DNA from 3 places in the Pleurocapsa sp. PCC 7319 genome. Region 1 is predicted to be linked to each of the others. Evidence: riboswitches for the same ligand, from Rfam matches in the RefSeq annotation. Region 1 holds a riboswitch; each other region holds the start of a gene.
The links. Region 1 has a riboswitch for cobalamin ahead of PLEUR7319_RS0118690 (sirohydrochlorin chelatase). Riboswitches for the same ligand answer to the same signal wherever they lie in the genome.
Positions count from the first base shown of each region.

Region 2: it holds a riboswitch for cobalamin, as region 1 does, so the genes downstream of both, PLEUR7319_RS0114915 (sirohydrochlorin chelatase) here and PLEUR7319_RS0118690 (sirohydrochlorin chelatase) in region 1, are expected to answer to the same signal.
Region 3: it holds a riboswitch for cobalamin, as region 1 does, so the genes downstream of both, PLEUR7319_RS0115160 (HupE/UreJ family protein) here and PLEUR7319_RS0118690 (sirohydrochlorin chelatase) in region 1, are expected to answer to the same signal.

Region 1 is NZ_KB235922.1:3,238,925-3,245,217, forward strand. Features, by position in the region: gene PLEUR7319_RS0118675 (orange carotenoid-binding protein) at 1-662, shown strand, start outside; gene PLEUR7319_RS0118680 (chlorophyll a/b-binding protein) at 760-903, shown strand; gene PLEUR7319_RS0118685 (hypothetical protein) at 1,071-1,400, shown strand; cobalamin riboswitch at 1,561-1,711, shown strand; gene PLEUR7319_RS0118690 (sirohydrochlorin chelatase) at 1,945-2,937, shown strand; gene PLEUR7319_RS0118695 (hypothetical protein) at 3,150-4,004, shown strand; gene PLEUR7319_RS35950 (hypothetical protein) at 4,090-4,767, shown strand; gene PLEUR7319_RS0118705 (FAD/NAD(P)-binding protein) at 4,829-6,040, shown strand; gene PLEUR7319_RS0118710 (SDR family NAD(P)-dependent oxidoreductase) at 6,045-6,293, opposite strand, start outside.
Region 2 is NZ_KB235922.1:2,426,972-2,433,264, forward strand. Features, by position in the region: gene PLEUR7319_RS0114890 (hypothetical protein) at 1-283, shown strand, start outside; gene PLEUR7319_RS0114895 (hypothetical protein) at 294-914, shown strand; gene PLEUR7319_RS0114900 (extracellular solute-binding protein) at 889-1,989, shown strand; gene PLEUR7319_RS38165 (response regulator) at 2,353-3,375, shown strand; gene PLEUR7319_RS0114910 (metallophosphoesterase) at 3,469-4,539, shown strand; cobalamin riboswitch at 4,600-4,762, shown strand; gene PLEUR7319_RS0114915 (sirohydrochlorin chelatase) at 4,796-5,794, shown strand; gene PLEUR7319_RS0114920 (DNA-formamidopyrimidine glycosylase) at 6,105-6,293, opposite strand, start outside.
Region 3 is NZ_KB235922.1:2,471,586-2,477,878, reverse strand. Features, by position in the region: gene cobW (cobalamin biosynthesis protein CobW) at 1-968, opposite strand, end outside; gene PLEUR7319_RS0115160 (HupE/UreJ family protein) at 1,006-1,677, opposite strand; cobalamin riboswitch at 1,977-2,128, opposite strand; gene PLEUR7319_RS0115155 (ComEC/Rec2 family competence protein) at 2,240-4,477, shown strand; tRNA gene PLEUR7319_RS0115150 (tRNA-Ser) at 4,541-4,627, shown strand; gene PLEUR7319_RS41645 (hypothetical protein) at 4,707-5,309, shown strand; gene PLEUR7319_RS0115140 (hypothetical protein) at 5,414-5,599, opposite strand; gene PLEUR7319_RS0115135 (SPFH domain-containing protein) at 5,613-6,293, opposite strand, start outside.

The DNA.
Region 1 (6,293 bases):
CTTGGACTCCCAATATAAAACTGGGATTTTGGTATCGATTAGGGGAATGGATGGAACAAGGAATAGTTGCTCCTATTCCCGAAGGATATAAACTTTCTGCTAATGCTAATGCAGTTTTGCAAACACTTCAAGGATTGGATTCTGGTCAGCAAATTACCGTGTTGCGTAACACTGTAGTAGATATGGGATTCGATCCTGCTAAGATGGTCAACTTTACCAGGGTTAGCGAGCCTGTTGCTCCTCCTGTAGAAATGTCGAAGCGAACTAAAGTTTCTATTGCAGGAGTGACGAATTCTACTGTCTTGAACTACATGAACTTATTAAATGCTAATGATTTTGATGAGTTAATTAAGTTATTCACCGAAGACGGTGCGTTGCAACCTCCTTTCAAAAGACCAATTGTCGGAAAAGATGCGGTACTAAAATTCTTTAAAGAAGAATGTCCCAACCTTAAACTAGCTCCAGAGCAGGGTATTTCTGAACCCACCGAAGATGGTTATACCCAGATTAAAGTCACGGGTAAAGTACAAACTCCTTGGTTTGGTGCGGGAGTAGGCATGAATATGTCCTGGCGATTTTTGCTAAATAGCGAAAATAAAATTTTCTTTGTGGCGATCGATTTGTTGGCATCTCCCAAAGAATTACTTAATTTAGCTCGTTAATTGAAACAGCAAAAATTTTGTCAATTTATTGCAATAAAAATTTACATTGACTATAATTTAGACAGGAATTATTAGCAATAATACATCTGAGGTCATCATGGATAATCAAGAAAACAAATTAGGCTTTACTCGATTTGCAGAAGTATGGAACGGTCGTTTAGCAATGCTAGGTTTTGTAATTGCAGCGGCCACTGAATACTTCACAGGTCAAGGCATTCTTAGTCAGATCGGTTTAATGTAAACTCCACTTAGAAAGATGTTTATCGAACCAAACTGATTAAATAGAAAAATAATTTTCACATAGCAGTCTATCTTGTAAAAACTAGAGATAGGCTGTTTATTTTTGTTTATTTTGATGATAGGATTTTAATCTATAAAATAAACAAATGTACTAAATCAGAATTATTAATGTTAGAAGTCAACCAAAACCAATTATCAGTAACGGAGGAAAAAATAGCCCAACAAGTTTTGCAAAAAGCCTATGAAAGAGAAATTTCTGCTCTGATGATGAATGTTCGCGCTCGCGCTAATTCTTTGAACGAAATAGAAGATTTATGGGATTTACACGATTTATTAAGTATGAAAAGATATGAAATAGATGGTAAATATGCCTATAACTCTTCTAGTATCGTATTCGATCTTGCTAACTTGGTTAAAGAGAAATGGTTGACGCTTGAAGATCTTCAAGATTTGCCATCAGAAATGTTATCTAAAATACTTGCTCTAGCACGAATGTAAATAATCAAAATCAAAATAATAATTTATATTATAATTAGTTGAAAATGAGTTGTACCTTGCTGACAGGTTTAACTCATTTTTTTATGAAAAAAATTTAACAAACTAAATAAAGAAACTCAAAATTTCTTTATGTTTAGTTCAAGCAAATCAGGGTATTATAAAAAGAAATTGAATAGTCGGTTTTCATGGGGAACAGCCATGAAAAGTAAAGGGGAAAGTTTGGTGCAAATCCAACGCTGTCCCGCAACTGTGATGAGATTTTAATTCAAAATCTTTCAGTCAGGATGCCCGCCGACAGGAGTTGGTTAGATACTTTTAAAACTCCAAAATAAACTACTAAAATAGTCTGCGAGGTACAGATGATTAATATTTTTTTGTCAATACTTATTATTGATTTATTGTTATGTAAAGTTGATAAATCAAGGCGATACTCAAACACTTATTTGACAGGCTTTAAGTGAAAAATTTGGGAGTAATTTAACGTCTATTCTAAATTGCTCTAATTCTTGTCTTGTTTTATTCACCGCATATAAGGACTAAATCTTTGATAGCTATTAAAAATACTTCTCAAAAACAGGGGACTGATTCATTACGATTAACTCCTCTACCCCATTCCAGACCTTTATTAGCGATCGGTCACGGAACGAGAAACGATCGCGGAAGGCAAACTTTTCTGGAATTTGTGGCAACGTATCAACAATTAGATACCTCTCGTCCAGTGATTCCTTGTTTTTTAGAATTGACCGAACCCAACATTCAACGAGGAATCGAAGCCTGTGTGCGACAAGGCTTTACAGAAATTACAGCATTACCTATTCTATTATTTGCTGCCCGACACAATAAATTTGATGTCACCAATGAATTAGACCGAGCCAGTCAACCCTATCCTCAATTAGAGATTAGTTATGGTCGTCACTTGGGTATTACTCCAAAAATAATCAAACTGTGGCGCGATCGCTTGGCAGAATTAGACCAGCCAGAACATAATCGTCGTAATATTTCCCGTGAAGATACGGTACTGTTATTCGTTGGTAGGGGTTCGAGCGATCCCGATGCTAATGGAGATGTTTATAAACTAGCCCGCATTATCTGGGAAGGAAGTGGCTACAAGACGGTGGAAACCTGTTTTATCGGCATCAGTCATCCTCGTTTATCAGAAGGATTTCGTCGGGCTTATCTATATCGACCCAAGCGCGTCATCGTTTTACCATATTTCTTGTTTACGGGGACTTTAATGGAAAAAATCCACCACATTACTGCCCAGCAACAACAAGAACATAGTGAAATTGAATTTGTTTCTTTACCTGAGATGGGTATTGCTGACCAATTGTTGCAAGTAATTAGAAGCAGAGAAATTGAAGCGCAACTCGGGCAAGTAGCAATGAACTGCGAAATGTGTAAGTTTCGTCTCGCTGCCACCAATGGCGGTGAACACGGACACGGACATCATCACCACGGACATCATCACCATCACGAAAACCACGATCCTTATGCCAAATTAGAAGATTATCATCAGCGTATTTGGCAGACACCTTAGTAGAATTCTTGCACGAATCATTATGAACTACTCAAGTGGAGGGAAAAGGGAAAAGGTTAAAGGGAAAAGCGCACCGCCCGTGGCGAGGTTTCCTCGCCATTAAGGACGGAGCAAGAAATGATTAATCTTCTATTCATGTAAGAGATCTAGTAATTTTGGCGATCGCCAGATTAAAACAACACATTAATATTATTTGAAAAATCCGAAAAACTATGAATCGTAACTTATTCAAACTCAGCACCATTGCCCTAATATCTTTAACCCTTGGAAGTCGTGTTAACAGTGAGACGGCAGAAAGTAATAACAGTAATCCTGCTGTTGCCAATGCCCAAGGTCAAGCTACTTTAAACTTAGTGGCTAACGGAGAGGATTTTGTCCGCCAGGGTTTCGTTACTAAAGATGGTTGGACAATGAGTTTCGAGCGCCTGGATGTAAATCTAGCCGAAGTCACGGCATATCAAATAGATGGTGCTTTTGAACCCACAGAAACAGACACTCTCGACGGTTTAGAGTATCAGGAAAAAGTCTCTTTAGTAGATACACCTCAAGTTATAGATTTAGCCGAAGGAGAAGCAGATGCAGCACCTATTTTAGTCGCAGATGCGGAAGTAACACCTGGTTTATATAATGCAATGGCTTGGCAAATCGATACTGCGGGCGCAGACTCTCCCCTAGCAGGGAAAACCATGGTCATGCAGGGAACAGCTACCAAAGACGATCAAACAATTAACTTTGATATTAGTCTTGATCGTCCCATTCAGTATCTCTGCGGTGAATATGTGGGGGACGAACGCAAGGGAATTGTGGAGGCAGATTCACCAGGGGAAATAGAAACCACCTTTCACTTCGATCATGTATTTGGCGATGCCGAGACTAGTGCCGATGAAGCTATCAATGTGGATGCTTTAGGTTTTGAACCTTTGGCACAATTAGCGTCTAATGACAGTTTAACCATTGATGATGCCACCCTGACTCAACAGTTATCTGCCGAAGACCAAGAAAAACTCACTAAAGCAATTATTGGTTTGGGTCATGTTGGAGAAGGACATTGTGCGGTTATTGAATAATTATTAAAAGCGATTGGCTTTGCCAGTACGCGGAGCGTAATCGCTTCAATCATCTTGAATGTCAACACGAGCGGGGAGGAACAAAATGCAGTTATTCTCTCAAGAAATGATCGAGCAACTAGAGTTACTTTTAACTCGCTCTGACAATGATTGGAAATCATCTCGGCTACATCCTCCATCGATTACTGCAACGGTTACTTGGAACACACTCCAGCTATGGCAAGGTGTTTTACGAGCAATTGCTCTTAGTCCCTGGTGGCAGTTTTGTTTAATAGTCGTGGGGAGTACTAGTAGTATTGTTTATCCCCATCCACCGCTAGTTGGCATTGCTGCTGTTGCTGGTAACACCTTGACTCGCCCCAGAGCACTGACAAGCATCACGAGTATTTGGCTTGCTAACCAAGTTTATGGTTTTACCATTAGTCGCTACCCCCTGAGTTTAGAATCACTAACTTGGGGATTAGTAATGGGCAGCAGTATTTTTTTAGTTACTTGGCTCTTAACTTTACAGCCGAAATTTAGCCGAAATAACTTTCAGGGCTATCTCATTTGGTTGGCAATAGGTGTTTTGGGTGGGTATACCCTATATCAAGGAAGTATCGTTCTGATTGCCCAATTAATATGGGGACACGGACTTAGTTTGACAATTTTATGGAGTATTTTTTGGAAAGATATTGTTTGGGCTATTTCTCTCTCTCTTCTTCATGGCTGTGTACTAGGTGTGATGGCAGTTAAGCTCCTTAAACAAGCGATGAAAAGGTAAATGACAATTAAAATGATAATCATTATTATATAGTGATAGAGATAATCATTATTTTCCGCGAGTGAAATTACCCGAATATATAGACCTAGCGATTGTTGGCGCAGGAGTTCAGGCTCTAACTTTAACCACCCACCTATTACAAAAAAGTGGGAAGCATTATCATAAATTCTTAGTTTTCGATCCGAGTCAAACTTGGCTGAGTCAGTGGCAGCAACAATTTGCAGCACAACAAATTCCTTATTTGCGATCGCCTGCCGTCCATCATCCCGATCCCAACCCCCATCTATTAAGAACCTTTGCCGAACATAGGCATAATGAGTTATTCCCACCTTACGATAGACCAGGAACAAAGCTATTTAATGATTTTTGTGATGAAGTAATTCGACGCTGGAAGTTAACAGATAAGGTTTATCCCGCCAAAGTAATCCAGATTTTACCGATTGAACGTGCTTCTCGTTCTCGATTTCAATTGGTTTTAAATACGGGAGAAACTATTGTTACCCGTAGAGTGGTACTAGCTACGGGAAGTGGTAAAGTACAGCTTCCCAATTGGGTAGAAAAAATTACCTCAGATTACCCATCCGATAGATTATGCCATTCTCAACAAGTAAATTTAAAGCATCTTAAGTTAACAGGAGAACAGGTTTTAATCGTCGGTGGTGGTTTAACTAGCGGACATTTAGCCAAAGGTGCGATAAACCTGGGTGCAACTGTTACTCTAATGACTAGAAAACAGTTACAATCAAAAATCTTTGATGCCGATCCTGGTTGGTTAGGACCAAAATATCTCAAAGACTTTCACGCCGAAACCGATTGGTATGACCGTTACCAGCAAATACAGCAAGCCCGTAATGGCGGTTCGATGACTCCCGAAATGATTCTGCAATTAAGCCAAGCAGCCAACGAAGGGAAGATGAGGATAGATGAATGCTGTCAAGTTAGCGACGCACATTGGCAAGATAATCTCTGGCAGATTCATTGTCACGATGGCAGCAAACATCAGTTTAACCGTATCTGGTTAGCTACTGGTACGAAATTCAACATTACCGAGCATCCCTTATTACAAGACGTACTTGAGACTTATCCCACAGAAACAGTTAACGGCTTACCCGTACTAGACGAATATTTACGTCTGCCCAAGTCTAACTTTTTTATTATGGGTGGTTTGGCTGCGTTACGAATTGGTCCTGTTGCCAGAAACATCGGTGGTGGGAAAATGGCTGCAAGGCTTATTGTGCCAGCAATTGTTAAGCCCAGTTTGGCGATTGGTTGATTTTTTATTGTTGAAGATTATCGTTATTGTGTCCGTAATGTGCCATCAAGTTGAAGTCAAGGCGATCGCTTTTTATCCCAAAAGCTTTACCACCATTTTGTCTAATTTTTTCGGTGACATGAGTAACTTTATCCTCTTTAAGACCATGTATTACAACGGCCACACCTTCTTCAGCTAAAGTTTTGGCGATCGCTTGACCAATCCCAACATTACTACCTGTTATTAAGGCTCTTTTTTCTTGTAAATTTAGTTT
Region 2 (6,293 bases), 810 kb from region 1:
GGCTAAACAACAAAATAGCTCTGGTATTGCTAAAAAACAATTAAAACAATTGGTAGCCAGTCTGGAAAATAATCTTAAATTAGTACAACAAGGTCAAGATGCTCGTCAAGCACAGGTAGTTTCTTTAAATACTTTAGTGATTGAATCGGCAGGATTATTACAACAGTTGCAAAATCGCTTACAAACTTCTAATTTGAATAATTCAGAAGAAATCAATGAATTAAAAGAATTGAGTGAGGAACTGAAAACTGTACAGGCAAATGTTGATTTATTAATTATCTAAATAACTGTATATGTTTTCTAAACAGATAAGTAACTTGATAGTTAGATTTATTGGTAATACATTTATTGGGACAATTTTATTAATTTACTTTTTATTCTCTAGTTCAATTATTTTTCTGACTTCAGTGGGAGCTAAAACTATTTGCGATCGCTTAGAACCAAACTATGTAATCTGCGAACAAGAAGAATTAAGATTTGATCGGTTAATTAGACAAGAAAAAACTTCTTTTAGATTAATAGATGTTGTAATTAAAAACAAGATAACTGGTTCAGTTCATAAAATCAGAGATAGTAAAGAACGATATGGAACATTAGAAAAAAAATATAACCTTTACTTGAAAACAGAAAATGGTCTTATTTTATATAACTATTACTCCTATTTATCTGATGCACAATCTACGGCAGAAGTGATACTCAACTATATAAAAGAACAGCCTAATCCTAAATCTTATCTTTTAAATATCAGAAATAATGTTTTAAAAATATATCCTCAAAGTAAATATTTTTACATCAATATATTTATATCAATTTTAGGCTGGTTAATTCTGATTATTATTGTTCAACCTATATTCAGACAAATCAATAAATTTACAGTGACCCAAGAACATGATTCATCAATCCAAGCAAAATAAAATTATTACTTCTTTAGGAATTATTTTAGCTTCTTTAGGTTTGACCTATGCACCTATACCTGGGGTTAAACAAACTATTATTGTTGTTAGTGGAACAGAATTAAAAGAGCCGTTACAAGAGTTAGAAACTAGATTTGAGCAGAATAATTCTCGCGTAGATTTAGAATTAAAATTTCAAGGTTCTCAGGATATGGTTAATAATTATATTGACCAAAAAAATGATTTTAGCCCAGCTATTTTAATTCCGGCAAATGAACAAATCTTATCCGAATTAGATAATCGCTGGAAAGCACAAAATAATAGTGAACCATTTTACTATTCTCCTCAAGCGATCGCCAAAACTATTTTAGTGGCAATAGCCTGGCAGGAACGAGGCGATATTCTTTTTGCTGATGGTAATTTTTCTTGGTCCAGTATTGAACGAGCAATGCAACAAAGGAACTGGTCAAAAATTGGCGGGAAATCTAACTGGGGTAGCTTCGATTTTGTCATGACTAATCCCACTCGTTCTAATAGCGGTCAATTAACTTTGAGCTTATGGGGGCAATCCAAACAAAATAATTCTCTCAACAATACCCAGACAGAACTTGAATCTCTGTATACCCTAATTAAAAAATCAGTATATCAAGCACCCCGTTCCACGGATATTTTGCTACAAGAATTTATTACCCGCGGTGCTAACGATGGAGATGTAGCTACAGTATATGAAAGTATTGCTTTACATCGTTGGTCTCAAACTAAACTTGCCCAGAGCCAACCATACCAAATATACTATCCCAATCCAACTATTCAAACTATTGCTACTGCTGCTATTGTCCGACAAAATATCGATCAAAATACCGCTAAAGTAGCTCAGAAATTTATTGATTTTATTACCCAGCCACAACAACAACAGGTTTTTGTCCAGTATGGCTTTCGTCCTGTAATTCCAAATCTAAATTTATCATCGGTTTCTAATAGCCCTTGGTCACAAAATATTCCTGGTGTCATCTCAAATCCCTCCGTAAAGATAGAACAACCTCCAAATTCACAGGAAATTGCCGAGATTCAACGTTTATGGAATCGAGTTCGTTAATTATTGAGCAGTTATAAAAAAGTTATCAAATTAATATTCAAAAAAGCCTAAAGACTATTTTTTATCGCTACTTTAGTGGGATACTACTTATATAAAGATTTTCATTTAAATGAAATACGGTCAATAACTTTTTTGTTGATTGTAAATAGTTGATAGTTAATTGGCGATACCTTACTAATTTGATCAACGCTGTATGAAGCTACTCCCTATAGGGGAATAAAGATTGTGTAAAGCAGTTTACATTAAAAATAACTATAGGCAATCATAGTAAGTAATAAATAGTAAGTGATAACAAGTACTTAAAAATACTTAAGCATTCTGGTTTTTAGAGTGATTATTTTATAATTAATTTATTGATTTAGCATGATTCGCATTCTGATAGTAGACGATCAAAAAATGGTTCGAGAAGCACTCAAAATATCTCTTGAACCAGAAAAAGATTTGCAAATAGTTGGTACTGCAAGCAATGGTTTTGCTGCCATCGACCAAGTAAAAGCACTGCAACCAGATGTGGTATTAATGAATATGGAAATGCCCGGTTTAGATGGAGCTAGCACGACCAAAGAAATCACTAATAAATTTATTAATACTAAAGTTTTAATCCTTACTTCTTATGATACTGATGACTATATTACTAAATCTTTGGCTATGGGAGCCAAAGGCTATCTATTAAAAGATACGGATGCTGAAGATATTGCTATAGCTATTCGCAACATTTATAAAGGATATACTCAAATTGGACCTGGACTACTTGAAAAATTATTAGTGCATACAGACTCAGGTGTGATCTTAAGTAAACTAAAACAGATAACTCCTTTAAAGCCCGATCTTAAGTTGCCAGAAGCCAGACCAACTTATGTAAAAACACATCAAATAATTGCCAATTTGCAATCTACCTGTCGCAAAAATCAAGCAGAAATTGATAGACTAAATAATAGCTTAAATAATAATATTCAAGAGTTACCTAAAATTAAAAAAAATCTAATTAATCAGACAAAATATATGTGGCTGATCTGGATGTTTTGGTTGCTCACTATGCCAATAATTGGGTTAACTCTGTTTAATCTTCATACTAAAACCCATAGTCTGCAAAAGAATGATATTCCTACAGAAAGAATTGGTATTGATGGAGAATTTAGTCTTCATGGCATAGCTCAAAGAGTAACTAGGGCTTTTGAAGAAGATCCATTAATCAAAGGTATTTCTACTGTTCATGTAGCCCAAGAACACGATGCTATTATTTTGAAAGGAAAAATTGCTGATACGGCTATTTTAAGGCGTATGGAAAATATCGCCAAAACTATTAAAGGAGTTAATAAAGTTCATACTAGCCAAGTCAAAGTTCATCCACAACTAGAGTCAGATATCCTCGGTTCAGAGAGATGAAAATCAAAAATCAGCTTAGAAATATTGTTCATATTAATCTGTAGGATTAGAATAATTTTGTTTTAGTACAAATTGAGAATCTATTTTCCGATGATCGATAGACGACGATTTGCTTTTACGTGGATGTTAATTGTTGGATTGATCTCAAGTTTTTGTTTTCACTACACGCTAGCTAATCAAAGCTCAATAGAATCAGCTCAGGAAATATCGTCTCAAACAGAAACTATTGTCCAAGACTTATATTTACCACCTCGCAAAGACTTCCGGATCGTCGTGATTAGCGATCTTAATAGTCAGTATGGTTCAACAGAATACGAACCCGAAGTGGATCGGGCGATCGCCCTAATACCAGAATGGCAACCTGATTTAGTTCTCTCCGGTGGGGATATGATTGCCGGACAAAAAGCATCCCTTACCCAGTCACAAATTGAAGCTATGTGGACGGCTTTTGATCGTCATGTGGCTGCGCCTTTACGTCAATACAATATTCCTTTTGGATTTACTATTGGTAATCATGATGGTTCAGGAGCAATTAAGAACCAAACCTTGATTTTTGAAAACGAGAGAGATTTAGCTAAAGCATATTGGAGTCAAAAGCAGCATAAATTAGGTTTAGACTTCGTAGATCGGGCTAATTTTCCTTTTTATTATAGTTTTCGGCAAAATAGTATATTTTTCTTAGTCTGGGATGCTAGTACTCATATTATTTCTGAACAACAATTAGCTTGGGTTAAGAAGGCACTAAAAAGTGAAGCAGCCCAACAAGCTTCCATGCGTATTTCCATTGGACATCTACCTCTATATCCTGTCGCGGCCACCAAAAATAAGCCAGGGGAATACTTAGCTAATGCTCAAGAATTGCGATCGCTCTTAGAAAAAAATCAAGTTCACCTATATATTAGTGGACATCATCACGCATACTATCCAGGTAAAAAAGGGGAATTAGAATTATTGCACGCAGGAGCATTAGGTCAGGGATCAAGACAATTAATTCATAGTGATGCCCTGCCTCACCAAACCATCACGATTGTTGATTTAGATCTGACAAAAACCCAGCTTATCTATACCACCTACGATCCCAGCACTTGGGAAATAATTTCTTTAGAAGAACTCCCTCTATCAATTACGGGAGAGAACGGTACTATTTTTAGACATGATTTCTAAGGCAAATATAATTTATGTTTAATTTAGAAAAAACTAATCTTATAAAAGTTACCATTAAGTCCGAGCTACCAGATAATCGGTTCTAATGGAAATCAGCCATTAGAAGTAATGGGGAAAGATTGGTGAAAATCCAACGCTGTCCCGCAACTGTGATGAGATATATATGTGAATATTTATCGTAAATCTCTTAGTCAGGATGCCCGCCGATTGCAACAGTTAACTCCATATATATCTGCGAGGTACGGATATTCAACTAATGGTTATAGCAAATTCTTTAGAGCGATCGATTTTTAATTCACTGCAATTACCACCTTTACCCAATCCCAAACCCTTACTAGCAATCGGTCATGGTACCAGAAACGCAAGTGGTAGACAAACTTTTCTGGATTTTGTCGAAACCTACCAAAAATTAGACACTTCTCGTCCTGTTATTCCCTGTTTTTTAGAACTAACTGAGCCAACAATTCAACAAGGAGTAGAAGCCTGTATCGAGCAAGGCTATACAGAAATTACTGCTTTGCCAATTTTGTTGTTTGCTGCCAGACATAACAAATTTGACGTTACCAACGAACTAGATCGAGCGCGATCGCCTTATCCAAAGTTAAGCTTTAATTATGGTCGTCACTTTGGCATCACGCCGAAAATTATCGAGCTGTGGCGCGATCGCTTGGCAGAATTAGATCGACCCGATAAAAATCCCCACAATATCTCCCGAGAAGATACTGTCTTATTATTTGTCGGGAGAGGTTCTAGCGATCCCGATGCCAATGGAGATGTCTGCAAACTAGCTAGAGTAATCTGGGAAGGAAGTGGTTACAAGACAGTAGAAACTTGTTTTATTGGTATTAGTCATCCCCGTTTAGAAGAAGGTTTTCGTCGGGCATACCTATATCAAGCCAAACGCATTATTGTTCTCCCTTATTTTCTATTTACGGGGACTTTGATGTCCAAAATCATTAACATTTCCGCTCAACAACAGGAACAACACCCCGATATCGATATTGCCTGCTTATCTGAAATGGGAATTGCACCTCAACTATTACAGGTAATTAGAGAGCGAGAAATTGAAGCTCAGTTAGGGCAAGTAGCGATGAATTGTGAAATGTGCAAGTTTCGCTTAGCCGCAGTAGATGGACATGGAAACGGGTATCATCATCATGCTCATCACCATCACGGACACCATCATCATCACCCTAATGGTGATCCCTACGCCAAACTAGAAGATTATCATCAGCGCATTTGGAAAACACCTTGAGCGATTTACTTAACCCCTGTTCGGGTTAAGACAATTTAAGGGTGAGGTCAGCTTTAAGCTTTAAGCTCTAAGCTTTTTGGTCTTATTTTCTCCCTACCTTTTCATGATTTAAGGAAAATCATGGTTTTTCAACAACGTGGTTGGACATGCTGGGCGGGGCGTACAAGGGGGCGAAAACGCTTCGCCCCACAGCCCCTTGGAAACCCCAGCGTCCCCCATGTTCAATCAATTGCTCAATAAGTCTTCCAACTTATCTCGAACTCAGTTTAAAACTAATAACTCCGAACTCCGAACTCCGAATTCTCGCTTCTCAATCCTGACAATTGGAGCAAAAATGCGATGATCGCCCTCCTAGCTTTATTTTCTCTATGGGAGTACCGCAGACTCGACAAGGTTCTCCTTTTCTGCCATAAACTAAAGCTGTATCACCATAGTTGCCGCTAACCCCTAACAAGTCTAAAAAGTCACTAAAGGTAGTACCACCTTTATCAATGGCAGT
Region 3 (6,293 bases), 770 kb from region 1:
TGTCGGGGTTCGTCTACAGTCCACAGGCGATCATAAAAAGTATCAAAACGGTTCCCCACTCCCTGTAATACCAAACGCATCGGTTTAGTTGGCACATTAACAAAGCCTTTTACACGATAGATTTCTTGTTTTTGTAATAACTGTTTTAGTTGTTCGATTAATGATTGAGGGTCAAAAGCTTGTTCTAGAGTAAGCTCGATGGAATTAATATCGTCGTCATGTTCATGTTCTGCTTCATGATCGTGATGAGAATGACGACTATCTAAATGATCTTCAACGGCAGCGTTAAATCCCAATAATAGGTTAGGGTCAATTTCTCCTTGACTTATAGTAACTATCTTGACTTCAGGCTTTAGTTCTTGTTTCAACCAGGTTTTAATTGTCTTAAGTTTGTCAGGAGTAACTAAATCAGTTTTAGTTAGCAACACCATATCGGCACAGGCTAACTGATCTTCAAATAACTCTTCAATGGGGGTTTCGTGTTCTAGGTTAGGATCTGCCTGTCTTTGAGATTCTATAGCATCAAGATCTCCGACCAAGTTCCCCGTTGCTAGGGCATGACAGTCAACTACAGTCACTACTCCATCTACAGTGGCACTATTGCGAATTGCCGGCCAACGAAAAGCTTGAATTAAAGGCTTAGGTAAAGCCAACCCAGAAGTTTCAATCACAAGACAGTCAATTTTATCTCGACGTTTAAGCAATTCTTGCATAGTCGGATAAAACTCTTCCTGAACAGTGCAGCATAAACAACCATTGGTTAGTTCTACAATGTTGTCATCAGGATTTTCCTCCCGATCGCAAATTTGGCAGGAGCGTAATAGATCACCGTCAATACCAACCTCACCAAACTCATTAACCAAAACTGCGATCCGTCTGCCTTGATTATTTTGTAATAGATGACGCACTAGGGTGGTTTTTCCTGCGCCGAGAAAGCCTGAAATTACGGTTACGGGTATTTTGTGCATACTGAAAATTCTCAAGTTAAATTCTAAATTTAAATAATTAGCCTAAAATTGCATTAGATAGAAAGGCAAAACCAACACCACAGATAGTAAATCCAGCAAAACGAAGGGGTAGATGGGAGGAGAAAGCAGGTTTTTTGAGCAGCAATTTACCAAGATAAAAAGCGATCGCACTAATGCCAAGTTGAATTAGACAAAAGCCTAATAAATATGCTCCTAAAGCAATAGTTTCTGCTCCGATAATGGATTCGCCATAGGCATAACCATGAAAAATACCGGCGATCGCTCCAATCACAGTTAATAAAGCTAAATTAGTTTTATTTTCTTTGGCTAAAAAGATACCCATGACCAGCACTGAAGCGGAAATAACTAATTCTGGCAGGGGCAAATCAACACTCTGCAAATGAATTCCTGTACCCAGAGCAGTAGCAAGAGCAAAAACCATCGGGATTATTAGACCCAATTTGTTACTCAAGGCAGCTAATAAACCAATGGCAATTACAAATACCAAATGATCGATGCCAATGACAGGATGACCTAAACCAGACAGAAATCCTTCAGCAAAAGTACTGGGAACGTTACCTCCATTGGGATGGTGAGCTAGGGTAGGAGATGCAATAATCAGGATGCTGATACTTGATAAGAAACTGGCAACTAAACCAGTAGCGATTAATCTTAGGGGGAACTTTGCGATCGCCGTATTTTTGTTCATAATAGCCAAAATTTTCGATAAATTAACACATAAACTCATCGCTATCTTCAATACATAATCATTAGATATACCGAATGAAAGCATCAATCAGCTAAATAGTTATTCACAAGCGCAAGAATTATAGTTCAATCCTTGGCAAGAGATTATTAAATAAAAAATTAATAATTTTTAGAGCAAATTATTGTGATTTATTACTACTTGTAAATGCTTAAGAAAAACAGGAATTTGTAGAGAAAATAAAAGCTGGTTGCTGTAATTGAGAATTAACACAATCTGTACCTCGCAGATTTAGGATGAAAACTAGTATTTGTAATATCGGTGGGCATTCTGACTACAGAGCTTAAATCAAGTAAACTCTTCACAGCTGCGGGACAGTGTCAGATTTTCACTGAACTTTCCCCCTTACGTTTAATGACTGTTCCTCATTAAAACCGACAATTTTTTCTGGTTACTTGTGCTAATCTACCACATTGTCAATTGTTGAAGATATCGATTAGTTCATTAGTGCCAGAGTTTGATTGATATGTTTTACTGGGATGCGTTGTCTTAACTTAAGTTTTCCATGGCACGCAACAATTGGATAATTTTGTGTTTGGCATACATCGTCGGATTATTATCCACTAATCTCTTTGCTTTCTCTAGTTCTGGATTTAGCAAAACACATTTCTTGATAATCGCTTTAGGATTAATTGGATTAGCTTTTGTTCAGGCGATCGCACTACACAAGCTCTTAAGAATCTCCTATCAAGTTTGGGCGAGTGCAGCCATAATTGCAATCATGGCAGTGGTCTATTTTCAGTTACGTATTCCTCGGCCCAGCAATAACGATATTAGTTATCAAGTTATTGCCTCTGAAAGCGAGTTGGTTACTGTAACAGGAAGAGTATTGACTGAACCGAGGTTAAACAACAATCAACGTCTTAAGTTTTGGCTAGAAGCCACGGAAATTGATAATCAAGAACAAGTATCCGGGAAGTTATACGTTACAGTACCATTACTGCAAGGAACAGGAATTTATCCAGGGGAAAATCTAAAACTCAAGGGAATATTATATTTACCTCAAGCTGCCAGTAATCCTGGTGGCTTTGATTTTCAGGCGTATCTTGCCCGCCAAGGAATATTTGCCGGATTACAAGGATTAGAAGTCATTTTCGAGCGTCATACTGAACCTCCATGGGGATGGTGGAAACTAAGAAGACGTATCGTGCGCAGTCATATACAAGGTTTGGGCAGTCCTCTGGGACAGTTGGTTAGTTCTATGGTATTGGGTCGCAAAGCAGTGGACTTACCTTCAGATATTCGCGATCGCTTTATTGAAGCTGGTTTAGCTCATGTGTTGGCTGCATCGGGCTTCCATGTTTCTTTGCTGCTAGGAATTATTTTAAAACTGACAAATCGTTTCACTATCAAACCGCGATTAGTTATCGGTATCGGTACTTTATTAATTTATCTGGGGTTAACAGGCATTCAAGCTTCTGTATTTCGTGCTTGTTTAATGGGTGTTGCTGTTTTGCTGGCTTTGGCTATGAATACCAAAGTTAAGCCTTTGGGTTCACTTTTGTTAGCTGCTACCATCATTTTATTATTTAATCCTTTGTTGATTGGCGATCTGGGTTTTCAACTCAGTTTTTTGGCAACTTTTGGCTTGATTGTCACCCTACCAGGATTACAAACCAAATTAGATTGGCTACCACCTACTATTGCTACTTTAGTTGCAGTTCCCTTGGCAGCTTCCGTTTGGGTATTGCCATTGTTAGGATACGCATTTAATTCCGTAGCCACCTACAGCATCCTAGTTAATATTTGCTGTACTCCTTTGATTATCATCATCAGCTTAGGCGGAATGATTAGTGCGATCGCCGCTCTGATCTTTCCCCTTATCGGCAGTGCGATCGCTTGGTTACTGCTTTATCCCACAAAATTATTGATTACCATCATTCATTTCTTCACTAATTTACCAGGTAGCACTTGGGCTGTAGGGCAAATATCTTTGGGTGCATTGTTGATCATTTATGGATTATTTTTATTGGTTTGGTTACATGACCGGTGGCGTAACCAATGGTTACTAGTATTTTTATGCATCTTGACTTTGATTGTTGTCCCCAGAGGTTATCAGCACTTTAATTTAACTCAGGTTACTATCCTCGCTGCACAACCAGAACCAATTATAGTAATTCAAGATCGAGGTAAAGTAATTTTAATTAATAGTGGCAATTCAAAAACTGTTAAATATAGCTTGTTGCCATTTCTAACCCAACAAGGTATTAATCGGCTAGATTACGCGATTGATTTGAATCAAAAATCCCATTCTGAATCTGACTGGTTGCCAATCAGCGATCGCCTTACGATCAAGCATTTTATACTAAACCCTAACTTAGAACATCAATTTACACCAATTAGCAAAAAAACCGTTATTCAAGACTTAAACCAAGCAATTGCTACAAAATCGTGCCAAATATCTTTTGATAGTGAATTATCATTATTGAAACTGGAAACTGCAACCGAAACTTGGCTCATCTTAAGTCAAATGAAACGAGATACTAAACAAATTGAGCAATACATTGAACAAAGCCTGTTAAATCAAAAACCAGTTGTTCTTGTAAGTTCAAAATTTGCTACAGCTTGGTTACAATCACAACCACAAATAATAATCTCTTCTGCTCCGCCTAAAAAAGTCACTTCACAGAATATAGGAAAAACTAAGTTTTACGACCTTAAAAAAGATGGTGCAATTACCTGGACACCCAAACATGGATTTGAGACCAACCAGGAACTTTCCCAAAGCAATTATATTTTTTAGTAAATATTATTAGCCATTTTTTGCTGAATCTCAGTAAAATAACTTGTAGCTTTGCGCTAACTTGGAGAGATGGCAGAGTGGTTGAATGCGGTAGTCTCGAAAACTATTTCAGGGTCATACCTGACGGGGGTTCGAATCCCCCTCTCTCCGTTCTAATGGCAGTTATAGTAATCTTTCTCAAGATGAGCGAAGCAAAGAGTATAGTAAAATTCTTGAGTATGACCTGTCGTTGAATCTGTTGGACGAGTTCTATCCACCTCATGCCATAACAGACTTTCATCAGGGCATTTACCATGAAGGGAAGCTTTGGCTTACCTGCACGATATTAAACGCTATCTATATCTATGACTTCAGTTCTTGGGAAGTCTGGTACCCATTACAAAGTGAAGGAAAAGTGGACAGCGATATCAATCACTTCAATTCCATCACTATTAAGAATAATAAGGCGTATGTCCTCGCTCATAATTTTGGAGAAAGCGAGGTCTATTGTTTCGACATCGATACGAAGGAGTTTTTACACCGGATAACCCTCGGCAATTATGCACATAATGTCTGGTTTGATGACGAGGAAAACATGTGGGTGTGTGATTCGAACAACCATTCGATCATCAACACAAAAGGGGAAAAAGTAGCGTTGGTCGGGTTTACGCGTGGTGTCACAATAGGGCAAAGTGCAATTTATGTTGGGAGTTCCGGGCTGTCGGAGCGTAACAACAGAAAAGATGTGGACAGCGAAGTATTGGTGTTGGAACCGGATTACCAACTGCGTGGACAAATTCCCGTTAATGGGTATGGGCAGATACTGGATATTCAGTTGCTTATTAGTAAATAAACTTCGCGATTTAATTGCTGATGGTCGAGTAGTTCTTCTAGGTGCAGTTAGACAGGAGATTCTTTCTGGTATCAAACATCAAGAGTTGAATTAAGTGGGATTATTTACTTAGGTTCTTTGTTCTGTTCGGAATCATCAGTTTTTGTTTTTATCCGTCCTGCTTGTCGCGTCGCTTTAGTTAACAAATATTCAATCTGAGCATTAACACTACGTAGATCGTCAGCAGCCCATTTTTCTATGACTGCGTACAATTTAGGATCTAATCTCAATAGAAATCGTTTTTTGCTCACTGATTTTCGTCACTTATGTATACAAAGTGCCTGTATTGATAATTGGTTGAGTAGCACCTTCAGAAACGATCGCCACTAGAAGATTATTGACCATTGCAGCTTTGCGTTCTTCGTCTAGTTCCACAACTTGTTTTTCGCTCAGACGAATTAAAGCCATTTCAACCATTCCCATAGCCCCTTCAACAATTCGCTCTTTAGCTGCAATCACTGCAGCAGCTTGTTGACGACGTAACATTGCCTGGGCAATTTCAGGAGCATAAGCTAAGTGAGTAAGTCTAGCGTCAATTACTTCAACTCCCGCCACTTCTAACCTCTGTTGTGTTTCTATTTTTAGTGCATTTGCCATATCATCTGGGTTACTTCTCAGAGATATAACATCCTCTTCGTAAATATCATAAGGATAACGATTGGCTAAAGCCCGAATTGCTGTTTCACTTTGAATAGCGACAAATTTTTGAAAATCTTCAACATCAAACACCGCTTTAGCCGAATCAACAACACGCCAGACAATTACAGCTCCGATCTCAATTGGACTACCTTGAGCATCATTCACCTTGATATAGTCGCTGTTAAAGTTACGTACTCGTAAAGAAACCTTTTTCCGTTCCACAATCCAAGGTAAAGTCCAGTAAAATCCAGGTTTGCGAACACTACCAATATAATTACCCAAGAGAATTAATACCTGAGCTTGGTT